Regions from separate parts of the Streptomyces sp. NPDC030995 genome, predicted to be linked through region 4. Evidence: riboswitches for the same ligand, from Rfam matches in the RefSeq annotation. Region 4 holds a riboswitch; each other region holds the start of a gene.

Region 1 (3,236 bases), on a different contig from region 4:
CGAGGAGCACGCGCGGCATCCGGACGTCCCACACGATGGAGGCGAAGGCTCCGGTGCGCCGCTCGCCCGACAGACCGCCGAGGACGATGTCGGACACCCGGCCCGGGGCGATCCGTACGGGCCCCAGCGCCAGACCCGCGACGGCGGACGCGGCGAGCGCGCCGACGAGTACGAGGAGGACCGCGGCGGTACGGAGCCTCACGCGGCGTCGGGGTGGAGCTGGCGGCCCAGGGACTCGATGGCGTCGGCGACGCGCACGCCCAGGACGGCGGAGGAGAGCGGCAGGACGACGAACCGCCGGTTCTTGACGGCGGGAACCCCGGCGAGTGCCGGGTCGTTCAACAGTCGCTGCTTCTTGGCTTCGACGGTGGTGCCGCCGTAGTCGTAGATGAGGACGACCTCGGGCGCCCGCTCGATGACCTTCTCCCACGACACGTCACCGAAGGTGTCCTTGAGGTCGGCGAAGACGTTCGTCCCGCCGGAGAGGGAGACGATCTCGTTGCCGATGCCATTGCCTCCCGAGGTGGAGGCGGAGGCCTCGCCGGAGTCATAGACGAAGACGGACGGCCGGGGTTTGTCCTTGACCCGGGCGGTCACGGCGTCGATGCGGCGCTGCTCGTCCTCGACGAGCTTCGCGCCGCGCTCGGGCACGCCGAAGGTCCGCGCGACCTCGGTGATCTCGGTCTTGAGCTGGTCGAAGCCGACCCGCCCCTCGGAGCAGTACTCCACGTTGAGCCGGGAGTTGATGCCCGCCTTGGCGAGCCCCTCGCGGTCGCGGCCCTGCGCCTTGTCGAAGGCGCTGGCGTACCCCCCGTACACGAAGTCGGGGTCGGCGCCGAGCAGGATCTCCTTGGAGGGGTACTCCTTGGCCAGCACCTTGATCTTGTCGTAGGCGGGCCGGTAGAGCGGCAGCACGGCGTCGTCGAGATAGGCGGATCCGACGATCCGGTCGCCCAGCCCGAGGGCGAGCAGCAGCTCGGTGGAGTGCTGGTTCATGCTGACGGCGCGCTGGGGCGGGGCCTGATAGGTGCTGCTCACACCACAGTTGGTGAGGGTGTACGGGAACCCGGGCGCGGCGGCGGACTCCGTGGCCTCCCCGTGCTCCCGCGCGCCTGGTGAACCACTGCACGCGGCCAGGGGTATCAGAAGTGCGACAGGCAGGAATGCGCGCAAAACGGCGCGGGTACGCGACATGGCGAAGCCTCTCCGGGGGATCCGCGTCCCCTGGTCGACGTGAAGGACGAGCAGAGGCGGTGCGTCAGTGTCTGACTCCCGGTCTCCCGCGAGGGATGCCCGGTCACAGTGGCGGGACCGCACCGGAATCGCACCGGTTTCCTGTCCTGCACCGCCTGGGGTAACGCGACCCAGTCTGCCAGAGCGCGCGTCACCGGCTCCGGAAGGGGTCTGATGCACCGTCGGAACACCGAAGGCCCACGTCAGCAGGATCAACTGCTGATGTGGGCCTTCGTTCATTCCCTGTGGCAGGGGTAGCAGGATTTGAACCTACGACATCCGGTTTTGGAGACCGGCGCTCTGACCAGCTGAGCTACACCCCTTCGCTGGGACCAACCATGGCACGGCCGGGTCCGAAGATCCACTGTTTTTGGCTCGTGTCCGCCTCTCGAGACAGCGGACATGTCGAGCGGTCGATGCCCGGCAGGGTCGCGGGTCGCGGGTGGCGGGACCCGCGGGCACGGAGGATCGTGGGCAGGGCAGCCCGTGGATCGGGAGGTTCCGCCATGCCCCGAAGCCGAGCACCGGGCCGCTCGCGGAGCTTCCTCGCGGCGGTCGCGCTCCTCGTCCCCGCATTGCTGGCCGCAGCCCCCGGCGGATCGGGTGAGACGGTTTCCCTCGCCGGCAACGAGCCCGGGCAGCGGCTCGACGTCAGGCTCACGCAGGTGGTCGACCCGGCCGCCCCCGCGAGCTCCTCCACCCCCGAGCCCGGCGGCGCCGACCGGCTCGTCGCGGTGCGGCTCCACCTGGAGAACACCGGGACCGCCGTCTACAAGGACTCCCCCGCACCCTCCGCGCATCTGCTGGACACCACCGGGCAGCGGTTCACCGGGCTCAACCTCCCGACGACCGCCGGGCCGAACTTCCCCGACACCGTCACGCTCGACCCCGGTGGCACGACGGAGGGCTTCGTCAGCTTCCGGCTCCCCAAGGACGCCGGCCTGGCCGCGGTCCAGTTCGCCCTGAACGGCGGCCTGGCCGACGACGTGGGCCAGTGGAGCCTGCCGTAAGCCCCGTCGGGGCATCTTCGCGGGCCTGCGGTGTCAGGACGCGGGCCAGACCGTGATGTCCGCGGTCACCCACTTGGTCCAGTTCTTCAACTCCACGAGCGACTTGTTCTGGATCACGAACAGCGCGATGTCCCCCGACGGGTGCTTGATACAGAACTCGCTGCCGTTCGCCGCCCCGGCCAGCCCGAAGGATCGGGTGTCGACGTCCGTGAGGGCGGCCCGGCACACGTCGAGGGAGCCGTTCTGATCTTCGAACAGCTTGGTGATCACGCTTGCGTCGCTCTCCAGATCGCAGCCGGTCCTCTCGCAGTTCAGGCGGATGTCCCCGGTGCGGTCCTGGCGCTGAACCGGTTCCCTGAGGTCGGCCGAGTTCGTCACGTCCAGGCGCACCCCGGCGTACGGGACGGCCGTGGGCTGCTTCGACTCCTTGGGCGTGCTCGACGCCGATCCGGAGGCTCCCGCCGTCCCGCCGCCGGTCGCCGAGGCGGCGGATCCCGACGCCGAGCCCGCGGACGAGCCCGACGCCGACGGGGTCTTCTGGGCCGCCGGGGACCCGTCCCGGTCGCGCAGCAGCCTGCCCGCGTCGTCCATGAACCTCCAGGCCAGGCCCGAGAGCAGCAGTGCCGACGCCGCCACCGCCGCGGCGGTGATCAGCGCGGCGCGCCGCTTGCGCGCCCGCCGTTCCTCCGGCGCGGCCTGCGTCGGCGCAGGCCGGCGCCGGAGCAGCGGCGTCGTGCGCAGCGAGGTGGGATCCGGAACCGGAGCCGGTATCTCCACCTCCGGTCCCATCAGCTCGCGCCAGACGGCCGGACCACCGCCCGCGTCGGCGTCCGCCCCCAGCCGCTGCCTGCACCACGCCACGATATCCGCCGGGGTGGCCCGCTCCTTCGGATCGATGGCCAAGCACCGGGCGATCACCGGACGCAGCTGTTCCGGCAGGCGGGACAGGTCGGGCTCGGAGTGCACGATCCGGAACATCACGCTCAGTTGAGG
Region 2 (3,236 bases), on a different contig from region 4:
GCTGCGCTCGGCGAGGTCGCAGGAGGCCTCGTACGCGGCCAGCATGATGCGCTCGGAGAGCTTGGTGGACAGGGCCTTCGCCTCGGGGGAGTCGAAGGGCAGCTTCAGCTTGAAGAAGACGTCCTGGAGGCCCATGGCGCCCAGGCCGACCGGGCGCCAGCGGGCGTTGGAGCGGCCCGCCTGCTCGGTCGGGTAGAAGTTGATGTCCACCACGCGGTCGAGGAAGGTGACGGCGGTGCGGACGGTCTCGTCGATCCGCTCCCAGTCGATCTCGCCGTCCACGACGAACGCGCCCAGGTTGACCGAGCCGAGGTTGCAGACGGCCGTCTCGCCGTCGTTGGTGACCTCGATGATCTCGGTGCACAGGTTCGAGGAGTGCACGACCGTGCCCGGCTCGGCGGTCTGGTTCGCCGTGCGGTTGGAGGCGTCCTTGAAGGTCATCCAGCCCTGGCCGGTCTGCGCGAGGGTGCGCATCATCCGGCCGTACAGGTCACGGGCGGGCATGGTCTTGCGGGCCAGGCCGTCCGCCTCGGCCTTGCGGTAGGCGGCGTCGAACGCGTCGCCCCACAGGTCGACCAGCTCGGGCACGTCGGCCGGGGAGAACAGCGACCAGTCGGCGTCGGCGTTCACGCGGCGCATGAACTCGTCCGGGACCCAGTGGGCGAGGTTCAGGTTGTGCGTACGGCGCTGGTCCTCACCGGTGTTGTCGCGGAGCTCCAGGAACTCCTCGATGTCCGCGTGCCAGGTCTCCAGGTAGACGGCGGCGGCGCCCTTGCGGCGGCCGCCCTGGTTCACGGCGGCGACGGAGGCGTCGAGGGTCTTCAGGAACGGCACGATGCCGTTGGAGTGGCCGTTGGTGCCGCGGATCAGCGAACCGCGGGCGCGGATGCGGGAGTACGAGAGGCCGATGCCGCCGGCGTGCTTCGACAGGCGCGCGACCTGGTGGTAGCGGTCGTAGATCGAGTCCAGCTCGTCCAGCGGGGAGTCCAGCAGGTAGCAGGAGGACATCTGCGGGTGCCGGGTGCCGGAGTTGAAGAGCGTGGGGGAGGACGGCAGGTAGTCGAGGCGGCTCATCAGCCGGTACAGCGAGGCCACTTCCTCGACGGCAGGGACCGACTCGTCCGCGGCGAGGCCACAGGCCACGCGCAGCATGAAGAACTGCGGGGTCTCGATGACCTGGCGGGTGATCGGGTGGCGCAGCAGGTAGCGGCTGTGCAGGGTGCGCAGACCGAAGAAGCCGAAACGGTCGTCGGCGCCCTCGGCGAGGGTGTGCTCGACCAGCGCGTCCAGGCGGGCCGCGTGGGTCGTCACGAACTGCGCGGTGCGGTCGGCGATGAGCCCCTCGCGGTGGCCGACCGCGACGGAGGCGGAGAAGGAGGTGGAGCCCTGGCCGGCGGCCTCGTCGCGGACGGCCAGCGTCAGCAGCCGGGCGGCGAGCTTGGAGTACGCCGGGTCCTCGGAGATCAGGCCGGCGGCGGCCTCGGTGGCCAGGCCGCGCAGTTCGGCGTCGTCCGCGGCGGCGCTGCGGCCGCGCAGTGCGGCGGCGGCGACCCGGCCGGGGTCGGTGTCGGGGAGGTCCGCCGTCAGTTCGGTGAGGGTACGCAGCAGCGTGGCCCCCGGGCCCTCGGTGTTGTCGCCAGAAGTGGACTCGGCGCGCGGTGCGGAAGGCGCGATGGTCACGGCGGGAGCTCTCCCTCGCTCGGCCCGGTCATCGGCGGAGCGGGGCGCGAGCGGGCGCATGCGGGCGCGCGGGAACGCGACGTGCCGCATGGCGTCCACCGGCCCAACCGCGAGGCCCGGACGTGTCGGCACCCGGTTCGGTCGACCCGGGCGCGCTGTCGGCAGGTCCTCGGACTTGGTGTCCGGTAGGCGGACACTTCATACCGTTGCGGGACAGTTCCGGATTCACACCGGATTCCCCTGCGGCGACAGCAGCCATGAGCATACATGTGGGGGGCTGCCGTTGCGCGACCCCCCACATGTTGTGTCGGACTGCTACTGCTGTGGTACGCGCAGCTCCAACGCGTAGGCCAGCAGCGGCACTGAGGGGACGGGGGACCAGTCCCGCTCGGGGATCCGGACGAAGCCCAGCCGCTCGTAGATCCGGTGCGCGGCGGGACTCTGCGCCTGGGTGGAGAGCACCAGACGACTCACTCCTTCGATGGCCCGGGCCCGCTCGATGCAGGCCCGCACGAGGGCTTCGCCCGCGCCCCGGCCACGCCCGGCGCGGGCAACGGTCAGCATCCGGAATTCGGCCTCGTCCGGCCCGGCGATGTCGGCCATGCGGCTGCCGGGCGGCGCGAAGGTCACCCCGCCGAGCAGGGCGCCGCCCAGCGTGGCCACCAGTACCTCGGCGTCGGCCGCCCGGCCGGCGACATCGCGCAGCGCCCGCTCGTAGGAGTCGTCCGTGTTGTCGTCCAGGAGTCCGTCGTCGAGGTACGCCTGCGCGGTGATGTCGCCCAGTTCCTCGTAGTCGTCCGGGGTGGCTGTCCTGATCACGATGTCCATGCCGTCGAGTCTGCAACAGCTGACGCGAAGGGCCGCCGCATTTCCCGGGGGAGACGCGGCGGCCCTTGCGGCAGCGGTGTGGCTCAGCAGCAGCCGAAGCCCTCGCGGGGGTCGGCCTCGCGCGCGTCCGTGCGGGCGCGTTCGAACGCGCGCCGGGTCATGACCGGCGCGTCCGGGTCGTGGGAGCGGGCGTGGGCCGCGTAGCGGTCGTACGCCGCCTCCCCGGAGAACTCCCGTACGTAGAACCGGGCCCTGGCCAGCACGTCCCGTACGGTGCTCACGCCACGGGCTCCTTGAGCCGTCCGCCGCCCGAGTCGAGGCCCGCCGCGGCGAGCTCCGCCTTCTCCTCGGCGGTCGCGATCAGCCCGGCCGGGGCGATGATCTTCGACTCCGTCCACGGGACCTCGGCGAGGGTGACCGACTCGGGCTTGCGGACGGCCTTCAGGCAGGTGCGGGCGGCGTCCAGCAGCACGATGATGATCAGCAGGGCGAAGACCACGGACAGGACCCCGTCCACCGTGGCGTTGGTGACCACGGTGTGCATCTCGTCCATGTTCTTCGCGGGCTTGAGCACCTTTCCGGCGTCGATTCCGTCCTGGTAGGTGCTGCGCTGGGCGAAGAAGCCGATCTTCGGGTTGTCGGAGAAGATCTTCTGGTAGCTGGCGGTGAGCGTCACGGCCACGTCCCACGCCAGCGGAACGGCCGTCACCCACGCCCACTTGAGCCGG
Region 3 (3,236 bases), on a different contig from region 4:
GACGATCACGGCCCACCTCGGGTCGGCACTGGTACCGCCGAACAGGACGCGTACCACCTCCGCGAGGGGCACCTGGTGCGAGCCGGTCGCGATGGTGAGCACGAACAGCGCGGCTGCGCCGGCCGCGAGCGCGCCGACGACTGCGAGGCGCCTGCGCCGCCCGGGCCGCGGCGCGTCCGGAGTCCCGTCCGGGGCACGGGCCGACGTGGCGGCCGCGGTGACGATCGTCCGGGTCGTCACGCCTTGGAGACCTTGGTGTAGAAGGTGAAGTCGTGGCCCTGAGCCTGGTCGGGGTGGAGCAGGGCGAAGAGGTCGGCGAGGACCAGGTCCGGGCGCAGCACGCCGCGCTCGAAGTAGTCGTTGCCGCCGCCGGGGCCTTGCGCCTTGGTGTTCGTCCAGACCTCACCGGCGGTGACGGCCTTCAGCTCGCCGTACCGGCTGTCGGCCTTCACCGCGTCGGCGGTGGTCTTCCACTGCTGGCCGACCAGCCATACGGGTGCCTCGCCGCCCTTGGCGTACACGGCCTCGAAGTTCAGCTGGAGGTTGCCGGTGCCGGGTTCGTCCGCCCACGGGTAGGTGCCGCCGGCATCCTTGATCAGCTTGCCGGCGTAACCACCGCCGGGAGCCATGTTCCAGGTGCCCTGGTACATGGTGCCGGGCAGCACCTGGACGGGCCTGCCCGCCTTGACCGTCTCGGCGGCCTTGGTGGCGACCTTCTGGTAGTCGCCCTCGATGGTGTCGAAGACCTCGCCCGCGCGCTTCTCCGCGCCGGTGAGCGCGGCCATCGCCTTGACCCACTCGGCGCGGCCGAGCGGGCTCGATTCCAGCCACTCGGCGTTGGCGACGACGGCGATGCCGGCCTGGCGCAGCTTGGGGTACTGGGGATCGTCGGTGCCCTGGGTCATCAGCACGTCCGGCTTGGCGCCGATGACCGTCTCGGCGTTGAGGGTGCGGTCCTTGGCGTACTCGATGACCTTGCCCGCCTTCACCCGCTCGGTCACCTCGGCCGAGCTGATGTTGGAGGCGTTCGCCACGCCGGTCAGCACGTCCAGGGTGCCGGTCTCGGTCAGCAGGGGCAGGTGCGTGGTCGAGGCCGAGTACAGGCTCTTGACGGGGGTGGTGATCTGCGGGGCACCCGCCAGGTCGCCGGTCGGCTTCGGCTTGGGGGCACCGCACTTGACCAGCACGTACGACTCGGGCTTGCCCTTGGGGTACGGCTCGTTCACGGTGAGGACCTGGTAGCTCTTCTCGTACCGGAGCGTGAAGTTCTTGGCGTGCTTCACCGCCGACTTGACCGGGAAGTAGTCCTTGCCCGGGTCGAAATCGGTGATGCAGCCGTCACCCGCCGCGGCCTTTGAGTCGGCGGGCCGGTCCGCGCCGCCGTCACCGCACGCGGTGAGTGCGAGCGCGAGGGCGAGAAACGCCGCCGCGGCGGCCGGACGGCGGCTGGGCATGGCTGATCGTACGGACAAGGTGACTCCTGGTGACATGCGTAGAGAAACGCGCACCGGCAACCGGCGCACGTGATGCGGCTGTACGGGAGGGGAACTCCGTGGCGGGAGAAGGCTCTTCAGAGTCCGAGGGAGCGGGCCCGGGAATCAGGCCGGTCCGGCCGGCTCCCATGGGCAACCGGCAGCGCAAAGCTCACACAAGTACGCAGGCACACGAGTGCCACCGCCTCTCCTGGGGAAATCCGCCCCGTACATCGAGGTGCGACGGCGTGAGTCTCCTGACTCGGGATCAACGCTTCTCCGGCCTTCCCACCCCTTGACGGGCGGTGGCCATGGCGGAGTCGCTCCCCCTACACAGTGGCGGTACCGTGCCGGAATCTCACCGGCTTCCTCGTTCCGCCGTCGCTTGACGGACCGAAGCATCCCAGAAGCCGATACGGCGACGCCAGCCCCACAGCTGTGCGACGAACCACAACAGGGCCCACTCTGACGAGAGTCGACTTCGAGGGCGTCGTATCCCTGGGCCTGTGGCAGTGTGTCCGCCCGACTGTCGGGTGTTGGCCGCGGAGTGCGACGTCAGCTCGGTGCACGGTCGCCTGGATGTGAGCCTGTGTGGTGGTACCGAGACGAGAGCCCGATGCCATGACGCATACGGCATCCAGTGTCGCTGATTTCGGCCGCCGCAACCCCTCCACGCTCCTGCCTCTACCCTTGAGGCCGCCGGCTGATCGATGGCGAACAGCGATGGAAGCGATGGAACGGAGCGTGCGGTGAAGGCGGGGGAAGGGAAGGGCGGAGAGCTGATAGGCAAGGTGCTCGGGGGGCGTTACCGGGTGACCTCCATGGTCGGGCGCGGCGGTATGGGAGTGGTCGCCCGGGCGGTGGACGAACTGCTGAACCGAGAGGTCGCCGTCAAGGTCCTGCGTGCCTTCAACGACGCCTCCGCGTCCGAACTTGCCGATCTGCGGACCCGGATGCAGCGGGAGGCGCAGGCCGCCGCCCGTATTAGGCATGGCGGCGTGGTCACCGTGCACGACGTGACCGAGGAGCAGGGTCTGCCGGTCATCGTCATGGAATTCGTCGACGGGCCCTCGCTCGACGACGTGTTGACGGAGCGTGGCCCGCTGGAGCCGCACGAGGCCGCGGCGATCGGCGCCAAGCTGATGGACGCGCTCGACGCCGCGCACCGGGTCGGCGTACTGCATCGGGACGTCAAGCCCGCCAACGTGCTGATGGAGCACGGCGGGAGGGTCGTACTCACCGATTTCGGCATCGCCACCATGGAAGCCTCCGACGACGACGCCATGGCCAAGCTGACCCGCAGCGGTGACATCATCGGCTCTCTCGACTACCTGCCGCCGGAGCGCGCGCAAGGCAGGGAGCCCGGGCCCGCGTCGGACATCTGGTCGCTCGGCATGACGCTCTACGCGGCCGTGGAGGGCACTTCGCCGTTCCGCCGCACTTCCGCGTGGTCCACGTTGTCGGCCATCGTCACCGATCCACTGCCGGAGCCCCGCCGGGCTGGACCACTCGCGCCGGTGCTCCAGGCGCTGATGGCGAAGGAACCGGAGGACCGGCCCACCGCAGACCAGGCGCGCGGCATGCTGGAGCGCGTCGCCTCGGGCCGGACGGTGTCCGAGGGCCCGACTCCCGCCGCCACGGTGGTTCCCGGGGCTGCGGCTGCCGTCGCACCGCCTCCCGGGTTCGGCCCCCCGATGTTCCCGCAGCCTCAGCCTCAGCCTCAGCCTGCCGGCCACCCGCAGCCCAACCTGCCGCCGACGCTTC
Region 4 (3,236 bases):
GGGCGGGCTCGTCGACCTGGATGACGGAGGTGCCGGCCGCCTCCAGGTCGGTCACCTCGTCCCGGAGCGCCAGGGCGACCTGGCGGGCGGTGTCGGCGAGCGGCTGGTCATCGCGGACGAAGGACCAGGCGAGCATGGTGACGGGGCCGGTGAGCATGCCCTTGACCGGCTTGGGCGTCTGCGACTGGGCGTACGTCGTCCAGCGCACCGTCATCGGATCGGGCCGCGAGATGTCCCCGGCCAGGACCGGCGGGCGTACGTAGCGGGTGCCGTAGGACTGGACCCAGCCGTGCTGGGTGGCCAGGTATCCGGTGAGCTGCTCGGCGAAGTACTGGACCATGTCGTTGCGTTCGGGCTCGCCGTGCACGAGGACGTCGATGCCGGTCTTCTCCTGGAAGGCGAGGACCTCGCGGATCTCCGCCTCGATGCGCTCCTCGTAGGCGGCCGTGGCGATGCGTCCCGCGCGCAGGTCGGCGCGGGCGGTCCGAAGGTCCGTGGTCTGCGGGAAGGAGCCGATGGTCGTGGTGGGGAGCACCGGAAGACCGAGGTGGGCGCGCTGGGCGGCGGACCGCTCGGTGTAGTGCTGCGAGCGGCGGCCGTCGGCGTCGGTGATCGCCGCGGTCCTGGCCCGGACCGCCGGGTCGTGCGTGAGGGCGGAGTTGGCGCGGGAGGCGAGGTCCGCGCGGTTGGCGGCGAGTTCGGCGGCGATGGTGTCGGTGCCCTGGGACAGGCCGCGGGCGAGGGTGGTGATCTCGGCGGTCTTCTGACGGGCGAAGGCGAGCCAGCGGCGGACCTGCGGGTCGATGTCGCGCTCGGCGGCGGCGTCCAGCGGGACGTGCAGGAGCGAGCAGGAGGCGGCGACGTCGACCCGGTCCGCGAGGCCGAGGAGGGTGGCCAGGGTGGCCAGGGACTTCTCGTGGTCGTTGATCCAGATGTTGCGGCCGTTCACGACGCCGGCGACCAGGCGCTTGCCGGGCAGGCCCCCGATGGCGGCGAGGTCGGCGAGGTTGGCGGCGGCGCGGTCGGTGAAGTCGAGGGCGAGTCCGTCGACCGGGGCCTTGGCCAGGACGGGCAGGGCCTCGCCGAGCCGGTCGAAGTAGGACGCGATCAGGAGCTTGGGCCGGTCGGTGAGGGCGCCCAGTTCGCGGTAGGCGCGGGCGGCGGCGTTCAGTTCGGCCGGGGTGCGGTCCTGGACGAGGGCGGGCTCGTCGAGCTGGACCCAGTCGGCTCCGGCGGCGCGGAGCTCGGCCAGTACCTCGGCGTAGACGGGCAGCAGCCGGTCGAGCAGGGTGAGCGGCACGAAGTCCGCGGCGACACCGGGTGCGGGCTTGGCGAGGAGCAGGTAGGTGACCGGTCCGACCAGCACGGGGCGGGCGGTGTGCCCCAGGGCGAGCGCTTCGCGCAGCTCGGCGACCTGCTTGGCGGGATGCGCCGTGAACCGGGTGTCGGGGCCGAGCTCGGGGACGAGGTAGTGGTAGTTGGTGTCGAACCACTTGGTCATCTCCAGCGGGGCCACGTCCTGGGTGCCGCGCGCCATGGCGAAGTAGCCGTCGAGCGGATCGGCGTCCACCGCGGCGCGGTGGCGCTCCGGGACGGCGCCGAGCATGACGCTGGTGTCGAGGACGTGGTCGTAGTACGAGAAGTCGCCGCTGGGCACCTCGTGGATGCCGGCGTCGGCGAGCTGACTCCAGTTCGAGCGGCGCAGGTCCGCCGCGGTCTCCCGGAGGGCGTCGGCGGTGACGCGGCCCTTCCAGAAGCCCTCGACGGCCTTCTTCAGTTCCCGGTTCCCGCCTTGCCGGGGGTAGCCGTGGACGGTGGCGCGTGCGGCCGCGGGTTCGGGTGTGGCAGCGGGTGCGGGAGCAGGTGCGGGTGCGGAATTGCTGGTCACGGGACTCTCCTTCGCGAGCGTGTCTCCATGGCCGGTGACCGGCCGGAGGCGCGAAGGGGTGACCAAGCGGGCGGACCGTGAACGCGCCCCGACAGGAACGCGCGGATGTCCGCCTCGCATGTACTCCCCCGGACCCGCCCACGAGGTCACCGGGATCCGTGCGCGATCGGTCGCGTACGGGCAACGGGCAGGTCTTCGGACTCGCGGGCACGCCTGCCGGTTTCCCGGCGGGCACCTACTGGCCGTCGCTTCCCAGGACCGGTTCCGGTCCCAGTGCTCATGACGGCGGTCGTTCCCGCTCACCGCTGCGGGGCAGTCCCGGATTCCCACCGGGTTCCCTCTTACGACGCATCCCGCCTGGCGGACGGGGCGAACCAGCTGCACCGGCCACCCTAGGCCCGCGTCGCGCCGGACGGGTAGCACGGCTCACATCCCGGACGGTGATCTGGGACACGCGGACGGTGAACGCCCAAGGCAGCAAGGCGCGGAGTGGCTCACCAGGCCACTGCGCGCCTCGCTCACACCGCTACGGGCCCCTCATGCCCTGCGGCTCGCCGGAGCCCCTCAGCCCCGGCCGTACGTGTGGAACCCGCGGCCGGCCTTCCGGCCGAGCAGCCCCGCCTGGACCATCCGCCGGAGCAGCGGTGGCGGGGCGTACAGCGGTTCCTTGAACTCGTCGTAGAGGGATTGCGCGATGGCGGCGACGGTGTCGAGCCCGATGAGGTCGGCCAGCTTGAGCGGGCCCATGGGATGGGCGCAGCCCAGCTCCATGCCCGCGTCGATGTCGGCCGCGGTGGCGAAGCCGGATTCGGCCATCCGGACGGCCGAGAGGAGGTAGGGGATCAGGAGGGCGTTGACGACGAAGCCGGACCGGTCCTGGGAGCGGATCGCGGTCTTGCCCAGGGTGTCGTGGACGAAGGTCTCGACGGCGGTGGCGGTGTCCGCCGAGGTGTGCAGGGAGGTCACCACCTCCACCAGGGGGAGGACGGGAACGGGGTTGAAGAAGTGGAGGCCGATGACCCTGTCGGCGCGGCGGGTTGCCATGCCCAGACGCATGACGGGGATGGCGGAGGTGTTCGTGGCTAGGATCGCCCCCGGGTCCTCGACGATCTTGTCGAGTGCGGTGAAGACCTCGGTCTTGGCCTCGGGGTTCTCGGTCACCGCTTCGATGACGAGCTGCCGGTCGGCGAGGTAGTCCAGGTCGCCGGTGAACAGCAGCCGGGCCAGTGCGTCCTCGGCCGAGAGCCGGTCGAGCTTGCCGCGCTGCACCGCGCGCTCCAGTGACGTCGCGACGCGCTCACGGGCCGCACGGGCGGCGGTCGCGTCGGCCTCGGCGACGACCGTGTCC

Evidence for each region. Region 4 has a riboswitch for cobalamin ahead of metE (5-methyltetrahydropteroyltriglutamate--homocysteine S-methyltransferase). Riboswitches for the same ligand answer to the same signal wherever they lie in the genome.
Region 1: linked by a shared signal. The riboswitch ahead of ACZ45T_RS12010 (ABC transporter substrate-binding protein) and the one ahead of metE (5-methyltetrahydropteroyltriglutamate--homocysteine S-methyltransferase) in region 4 are both predicted to bind cobalamin.
Region 2: linked by a shared signal. The riboswitch ahead of ACZ45T_RS03090 (ribonucleoside-diphosphate reductase subunit alpha) and the one ahead of metE (5-methyltetrahydropteroyltriglutamate--homocysteine S-methyltransferase) in region 4 are both predicted to bind cobalamin.
Region 3: linked by a shared signal. The riboswitch ahead of ACZ45T_RS17795 (ABC transporter substrate-binding protein) and the one ahead of metE (5-methyltetrahydropteroyltriglutamate--homocysteine S-methyltransferase) in region 4 are both predicted to bind cobalamin.

The regions. Positions count from the first base shown of each region.
Region 1 covers NZ_JBVIFS010000006.1:20,297-23,532, forward strand. The annotation lists gene ACZ45T_RS12005 (FecCD family ABC transporter permease) at 1-202, opposite strand, end outside; gene ACZ45T_RS12010 (ABC transporter substrate-binding protein) at 199-1,194, opposite strand; cobalamin riboswitch at 1,240-1,379, opposite strand; tRNA gene ACZ45T_RS12015 (tRNA-Trp) at 1,480-1,556, opposite strand; gene ACZ45T_RS12020 (DUF4352 domain-containing protein) at 1,740-2,243, shown strand; gene ACZ45T_RS12025 (serine/threonine-protein kinase) at 2,277-3,236, opposite strand, start outside.
Region 2 covers NZ_JBVIFS010000001.1:616,586-619,821, forward strand. The annotation lists gene ACZ45T_RS03090 (ribonucleoside-diphosphate reductase subunit alpha) at 1-1,680, opposite strand, end outside; cobalamin riboswitch at 1,824-1,955, opposite strand; gene ACZ45T_RS03095 (GNAT family N-acetyltransferase) at 1,996-2,508, opposite strand; gene ACZ45T_RS03100 (CstA-like transporter-associated (seleno)protein) at 2,592-2,789, opposite strand; gene ACZ45T_RS03105 (carbon starvation CstA family protein) at 2,786-3,236, opposite strand, start outside.
Region 3 covers NZ_JBVIFS010000010.1:154,890-158,125, forward strand. The annotation lists gene ACZ45T_RS17790 (FecCD family ABC transporter permease) at 1-240, opposite strand, end outside; gene ACZ45T_RS17795 (ABC transporter substrate-binding protein) at 237-1,472, opposite strand; cobalamin riboswitch at 1,701-1,885, opposite strand; gene ACZ45T_RS17800 (serine/threonine-protein kinase) at 2,222-3,236, shown strand, end outside.
Region 4 covers NZ_JBVIFS010000020.1:104,291-107,526, reverse strand. The annotation lists gene metE (5-methyltetrahydropteroyltriglutamate--homocysteine S-methyltransferase) at 1-1,888, opposite strand, end outside; cobalamin riboswitch at 2,058-2,282, opposite strand; gene ACZ45T_RS26720 (3-hydroxybutyryl-CoA dehydrogenase) at 2,453-3,236, opposite strand, start outside.